DNA from 2 places in the Peribacillus sp. TH16 genome. Region 1 is predicted to be linked to the other one. Evidence: a T-box and tRNA genes for the amino acid it is inferred to sense, from the RefSeq annotation. Region 1 holds a T-box; the other holds one or more tRNA genes.

What was found. A T-box is a leader RNA that pairs with one kind of tRNA and senses whether it is charged. The one in region 1 lies ahead of tyrS (tyrosine--tRNA ligase), so its partner is inferred to be a tRNA-Tyr.
Region 2: it has a tRNA-Tyr gene. The T-box ahead of tyrS (tyrosine--tRNA ligase) is inferred to sense a tRNA for this amino acid. The anticodon was not compared.

The regions. Positions count from the first base shown of each region.
Region 1 covers NZ_JAEKEM010000009.1:1,487,187-1,490,573, reverse strand. The annotation lists gene JFV29_RS21235 (transglycosylase domain-containing protein) at 1-1,421, opposite strand, end outside; T-box leader at 1,568-1,784, shown strand; gene tyrS (tyrosine--tRNA ligase) at 1,855-3,111, shown strand; gene rpsD (30S ribosomal protein S4) at 3,218-3,387, opposite strand, start outside.
Region 2 covers NZ_JAEKEM010000002.1:1,945,956-1,949,342, reverse strand. The annotation lists rRNA gene JFV29_RS09500 (23S ribosomal RNA) at 1-231, shown strand, start outside; rRNA gene rrf (5S ribosomal RNA) at 348-463, shown strand; tRNA gene JFV29_RS09490 (tRNA-Asn) at 473-547, shown strand; tRNA gene JFV29_RS09485 (tRNA-Ser) at 553-644, shown strand; tRNA gene JFV29_RS09480 (tRNA-Glu) at 654-728, shown strand; tRNA gene JFV29_RS09475 (tRNA-Val) at 743-818, shown strand; tRNA gene JFV29_RS09470 (tRNA-Met) at 909-982, shown strand; tRNA gene JFV29_RS09465 (tRNA-Asp) at 988-1,063, shown strand; tRNA gene JFV29_RS09460 (tRNA-Phe) at 1,076-1,151, shown strand; tRNA gene JFV29_RS09455 (tRNA-Thr) at 1,159-1,234, shown strand; tRNA gene JFV29_RS09450 (tRNA-Tyr) at 1,250-1,333, shown strand; tRNA gene JFV29_RS09445 (tRNA-Trp) at 1,344-1,417, shown strand; tRNA gene JFV29_RS09440 (tRNA-His) at 1,435-1,510, shown strand; tRNA gene JFV29_RS09435 (tRNA-Gln) at 1,549-1,623, shown strand; tRNA gene JFV29_RS09430 (tRNA-Gly) at 1,627-1,701, shown strand; tRNA gene JFV29_RS09425 (tRNA-Cys) at 1,710-1,783, shown strand; tRNA gene JFV29_RS09420 (tRNA-Leu) at 1,792-1,872, shown strand; gene JFV29_RS09415 (hypothetical protein) at 2,284-2,622, shown strand; gene JFV29_RS30010 (hypothetical protein) at 2,662-2,844, opposite strand; gene JFV29_RS09410 (hypothetical protein) at 3,030-3,176, opposite strand.

The DNA.
Region 1 (3,387 bases):
GGTGAAATCTTTCCTAGCTCAATGCCTGGACCGTATACCAATAGCGGTTTCATCGTTGAACCATTTGACCGTAGTGATGATGTTGCATGGTTTGTTTGTTCCCGTTTAAAGTCACGTCCACCGACAAAACTGATGATTTTCCCTGTTTTATTTTCAATAAGGATAGCTCCCGCCTCAACGGGCTCTTTTACAGTTTTCATTTCTTTCGTATCCGGATCGATGACCTGTTCGGTTTTATCATATCCGAAATTTGGATAGTTTTTAGTTACTTCTTGCATTTGGTCATAGATCTTTTTATTGATTGTCGTATAAATTTTATAGCCGTTTTGACGCAGTTTACGATCAGCTAGTGCTAAATATTGCTTTTTTAAATCATCGTTCTCTAAATCTTTTTCTTCATATCCATCTTCTTTTGCTAAGCTAAGTGACAAAATTTCAATGGAACGTTTTTCTATTTCATAGGTGAGCCATGGATATTTCTCAGAGGGCAACGCCTTTTTACCGATAAAGTCTTTTGTTATGTCGTATGCGATTGCTTTATCATATTGTTCTTTTGTTATGTATTCATTGCTATACATTCGTTTTAATACGGTTTTCATCCGGTTAATTCCGGGCTCTAGATTATCTTTAAGTTTCCCTTGCTGGGTATATGGAGTATACCCAAAAGGACTTTGCGGTAATCCTGCAATAAAGGCAGATTGGGGTAAAGATAGATCTTTAGCTTCCACTCCGAAAATGCCTTCGGCAGCCGACTGGACACCAGCAATATTCTGTCCGGAAGAGTTTCGTCCCAAAGTGGAGACGTTTAGGTAGGTTTCTAAAATCTCTTCTTTTTCAAAGAACTTCTCGACCCGGAGCGCAAGTAAAATTTCTTTTGCTTTCCGTTCAAATGATACTTCGTTCGTTAAGACTTGGTTTTTTATGAGCTGTTGTGTTAAAGTACTTCCACCTGATTGAACGGATGCATTCGTAAATTCCTGATAAACTGCACGCAGGATAGCCTTCGGAACAACTCCGTTATGTTCATAAAAATACTCATCTTCTGTAGCGATGACTGCATTTTTAAGATGGTCGGAAACTTTATCGATGGACACTTCTTCACGATCAAGGTCACTCTTGAGCTTGCCCAAGTATACTTTATCCGCAAAGTATACCTCAGAGGTCTCTTCATAATTGTAAATGTCCTTTTTTAAATCATCCTTTGAGCGTACCGGCTCATTATTGACGAGGGCAGCGAAATAGCCGGCTCCAACGCCGCCGGCGAATGAGAATCCTAGAACCCCAACAATAATGAGGATCAACGTTAGGTTCCAAATGACTTGGTATGTAACCCTTGCATTTTTTTGTGTTTTTTCATTTTGAAAAAAACGGGTTAGCTGTTTCCATGCTGTTTGAAATCTATCTTTTTGATTATTATTCATGTATCATACCCCCTGAAATCACATATATTATAGCATATAACACGGAAGGGAAAGGCGAACTTTCATATTTTTCTAGAATCTGTAAGGGTGATGTTGACAATGAATGTTATGTATGATAAAAACTTATTAACAATAAAATTTATTAAAAAAGCGCGATGATAGGACCCAGTAGTCAAACTATCCCTGTTTTAGAGAGCCGGTGGTCAGTGGAAATCGGTACATATAGTGAGATGAATTACTTCCTTGAGCATTTGCTGTGAAATGATTAGTAGCAGGAAACGGTTGACGACCGTTATTCGTCTCGAGCGGAGGACGCTTTATGTCCTCAAGTTGGGTGGTACCGCGAATTTATTCGTCCCTTCATATTTATATGAAGGGGCGTTTTTGTATGCTTTTTGCGGGATATTTTCGGATTTGAAGGAGGAATTATAAAATGGAATTGCTAAAGGAACTCGAGTGGAGAGGGATTATTTATCAACAAACGGATGAAGAGGGCTTTAAGGACCTTTTAGAAAAAGAAAAAATTTCTTTATACTGTGGGGTAGATCCAACCGCGGATAGTATGCACATCGGACATTTACTGCCATTCTTAACAATGCGCCGTTTCCAACAGCACGGTCATCGTCCCCTTGTACTTGTAGGAGGGGCTACTGGACTTATCGGTGATCCAAGCGGTAAAAAAGAAGAACGCCAGCTGCAAACGTTGGAAAAAGTGCTTTATAATGCCGACTGTATTAAAGGGCAGCTATCCCATATCTTTGACTTCGAAGGTGAAAATGGCGCAGTTATGGTCAATAACTATGACTGGATAGGTAAAATCGACATGGTTACGTTTTTGCGTGATTACGGGAAATACATCGGCATTAACTACATGTTGGCAAAAGACACGGTTGCTTCCCGTTTGGAAACAGGGATTTCTTTTACGGAATTCGCGTATACAATTTTACAAGGGATCGACTTTGGTCATTTATACGATAATCATGACTGTAAGTTGCAAATTGGCGGAAGTGATCAGTGGGGCAATATTACGACTGGTCTTGAAATGATTCGTAAATCGCATGACGAGGAAGCAAAAGCGTTCGGCATGACGATTCCGCTCGTGACGAAAGCGGACGGAACGAAATTCGGTAAAACGGAAGGCGGAGCAATCTGGCTTGATCCGGAAAAAACGACTCCTTATGAATTTTACCAATTCTGGATTAATACAGCGGATGCTGATGTCGTGAAATACTTGAAATTCTTCACATTCCTATCACGTGAAGTAATTGAAGAGTTAGAGCAATCCGTGCAGACTGAACCGCATTTACGTAAAGCGCAAAAAGCTTTAGGGGAAGAAATGACACGTTTGATTCACGGGCAGGAAGCTCTTGACCAAGCAATCAAAATCTCTGCAGCTCTATTCAGCGGTGAGGTGAAAAATTTAAGTGCGGCCGAAATTAAATTGGGCTTTAAAGATGTTCCGACCTTTGAACGTGAAAGTAAGGAAGATATCAGCTTAGTTGATTTAATTGTTGAAGCGAAGATTTCTCCATCGAAGCGACAAGCTCGTGAAGATATTCAGAATGGTGCAATCTCCATCAATGGCGAGAAAGTGACTGATCTGCAATATGTCGTGGCTGAAGAGGTTAAGATTGAAGGAGAGTTCATCCTTGTTCGTCGCGGTAAGAAGAAATATACATTAGTGAAATGAGAAAACAAGGCCCGGCTGAATCTCAGCCGGGCCTTGTTTTGTCTGGAAGTTGAGTTCTGTGCACAAAAAAAAACCCCATCCAAGGATGAGGTTTTTTTTGAAGTTATTAACGAGAGTAGAACTCAACGATAAGAGCTTCGTTAATTTCAGCAGGCAATTCAGAACGTTCTGGTAAACGAGTGAAAGTACCTTCTAATTTCTCAGCATCAAAAGTAAGGAAGTCAGGTACGAAGTTAGTTGCTTCAACTGATTCTTTAATGATTGAGAAGTTACGTG
Region 2 (3,387 bases), on a different contig from region 1:
GGATGGACGCACCGCTGGTGTACCAGTTGTCTTGCCAAAGGCATAGCTGGGTAGCTACGTGCGGACGGGATAAGTGCTGAAAGCATCTAAGCATGAAGCCCCCCTCGAGATGAGATTTCCCATAGCGCAAGCTAGTAAGATCCCTGAAAGATGATCAGGTTGATAGGTCAGAGGTGGAAGCGTGGCGACATGTGGAGCTGACTGATACTAATAGATCGAGGACTTAACCACGCTTTTAAAAATGAAATACCTTCTTATTATCTAGTTTTGAAGGAATGAAAATTTCTTCTTGCATTTTCTCAAAAAGACGTTATAATAATATATGTCTTGAAAAAATGTTAATAATGTTTGGTGACGATAGCGAAGAGGTCACACCCGTTCCCATTCCGAACACGGCAGTTAAGCTCTTCAGCGCCGATGGTAGTTGGGGGTTTCCCCCTGTGAGAGTAGGACGTCGCCAAGCTTATATCGTTCCGCAGTAGCTCAGTGGTAGAGCATTCGGCTGTTAACCGAACGGTCGTAGGTTCGAGTCCTACCTGCGGAGCCATTATTGGAGAGCTGTCCGAGTGGCCGAAGGAGCACGATTGGAAATCGTGTAGACGGGTAACCCTGTCTCAAGGGTTCAAATCCCTTGCTCTCCGCCATTTACAACTGGCCCGTTGGTCAAGCGGTTAAGACACCGCCCTTTCACGGCGGTAACACGGGTTCGAATCCCGTACGGGTCACCATTTCGAAAACATATGGAGGATTAGCTCAGCTGGGAGAGCATCTGCCTTACAAGCAGAGGGTCGGCGGTTCGATCCCGTCATCCTCCACCATTTTTTAAAAAGCAACAAGTTGTTTCTATATATCATGTATAATGAAACAGTTAACACGAAAACTTGATGCAATAGCAGCATTATTAACGTCGCGGGGTGGAGCAGTCCGGTAGCTCGTCGGGCTCATAACCCGAAGGTCGCAGGTTCAAATCCTGTCCCCGCAATCTATGGTCCCGTGGTGTAGCGGTTAACATGCCTGCCTGTCACGCAGGAGATCGCGGGTTCGATTCCCGTCGGGACCGCCATTTTTATTGTTTGGCTCAGTAGCTCAGTCGGTAGAGCAAAGGACTGAAAATCCTTGTGTCGGCGGTTCGATTCCGTCCTGAGCCACCATTGTAGTGCCGGTGTAGCTCAACTGGTAGAGCAACTGACTTGTAATCAGTAGGTTGGGGGTTCAAGTCCTCTTGCCGGCACCAGTAACATCCATATGCGGAGGGGTAGCGAAGTGGCTAAACGCGGCGGACTGTAAATCCGCTCCTTCGGGTTCGGCAGTTCGAATCTGCCCCCCTCCACCATTTTATTTATAGGGGTATAGTTTAAAGGTAGAACAGAGGTCTCCAAAACCTCCAGTGTGGGTTCGAGTCCTACTACCCCTGCCAATTTTAATTTTATAATGGCGATTGTGGCGAAGTGGTTAACGCACCTGATTGTGGTTCAGGCATTCGTGGGTTCGATTCCCATCAGTCGCCCCATTTTTTAATAAATAATGGTATAATAAGTATAACGTTAATGGGCTATAGCCAAGCGGTAAGGCAACGGATTTTGATTCCGTCATGCGAAGGTTCGATCCCTTCTAGCCCAGCCATTCGCGAAAGTAGTTCAGTGGTAGAATACAACCTTGCCAAGGTTGGGGTCGCGGGTTCGAATCCCGTCTTTCGCTCCAAAAACGTTGGCGGCATAGCCAAGCGGTAAGGCAGAGGTCTGCAAAACCTTTACCACCGGTTCGATTCCGGTTGCCGCCTCCAACAAAAATGCCGGTGTGGCGGAATTGGCAGACGCGCACGACTCAAAATCGTGTTCCTCTGGAGTGCCGGTTCGACCCCGGCCACCGGTATCACCAATAGCGAAGAAAAGCTATTACTTCAAGCTTCACACTTAATTGTGTGAAGCTTTTTTGTGTTTATCACGCACTACAGAATATGTACAAATATTGTGCGGGGTAGTGTGCGATGAGTAAAGGAGGAAATTTACTATAGGAAGATGAATTAAGAATTGTTACAAAAACTACTTACGTTAAATCTGATGAATTGGAGTTTAAATTATTCTTTGAAGACTGCCAATTAAGGAATCTTTGTCCTCATACTTTGAAATATTATCGAGAACAATTTAATGCGATTAAACGACCATTGGTAACAATGACAGAAAAGGATATTAAATTGCTGATATTAAATACCGTGAAGTTCGTCATTTACCGCGTTCTGGTGGTAAAATACAGTTGTAGTATTATGGGAAGATAGGGGAAAATTTGAATAATATCGGTGAAGATTTTAAATTACGTGTTCATAGCAATCGTTGGGGCCATTATGACAATTACACTCTTATAAAAAAAGAAAATGGATGGACTGTTATTACTATGAAAATTCATGGTGACGAAGGCGATAAACTCGGCAGTCCTGCTATTGAAAAAGCATTTGACAGAGAATCATTTTCATATCCAAACGATTTAGGATATTTCTTATCACATATTTGGGATGCTTCAGAAACCAAAACTAAAGAAGAAGTTCAAAAATATTTCGATGAATTAGGAGAATGGATTTCTACCACTGAGAAAACGAAGCCTAATTTCGGAGCATTGCATTTATAAGTAAACAAAAAAGATGTGTCCAAATCGTGCACATTTTTTTTAGTATTCAACATTTTCTTCAATAATCGGATTTCCTTCTGCGTCAAGCAGCTCTGGTTCGTAGAGATCATAATTGAATGTTTTCTGTTCCTCTAAATATTTTATTTTTTGGTATTCTTCTTTACTCATGCCCTCCCAAATATTTGGCCTGTGTTCGACATGCCCCATCTTGTAATACTTCATATCTACTTCTGGCTCTGTGAAAGCTTTGTTGAAAAGTATAATTCCGAAAGTGAATATATGAGAACCTTGCAAATAATTGTTGCCGATAGTGTTTCATCTGGAGAGCTGCGTAACGTGGAAAGTCGGCTTTTATACAGTTGAGTTGATACGAAAAAGTTTCTTATCAACTCATCCAGTCTTGTGAGTTATGCAGTTCTGAAATTACCGAACACAGCTGTCATTCGCTTGTCTGGATGCTTCATTTGAAGATGTTGTTGTATCGCTCGGAAAAGCTCATTATTTTCTGGTCGGTTGGCATTATAGATTTCTTGTAAACTCTTCGATTTCTCCATGGCTTCTCCTACTTTCCATCAAGTGTGCATCCGTGTGAAAGCATTCACCTTCATTTCTTATGCAATTAACATTTGGGTTAAATCGGTAAATTTGTAAGGGTGATGCTTGCTTTGAGATGCAGTTCTATACATTCGGTGGAAGTTTAAAACTTCTTTGAGTACAAACTCCTTTGGGGCGACCTTCTCCATAATATAATATTCGGTCATGACG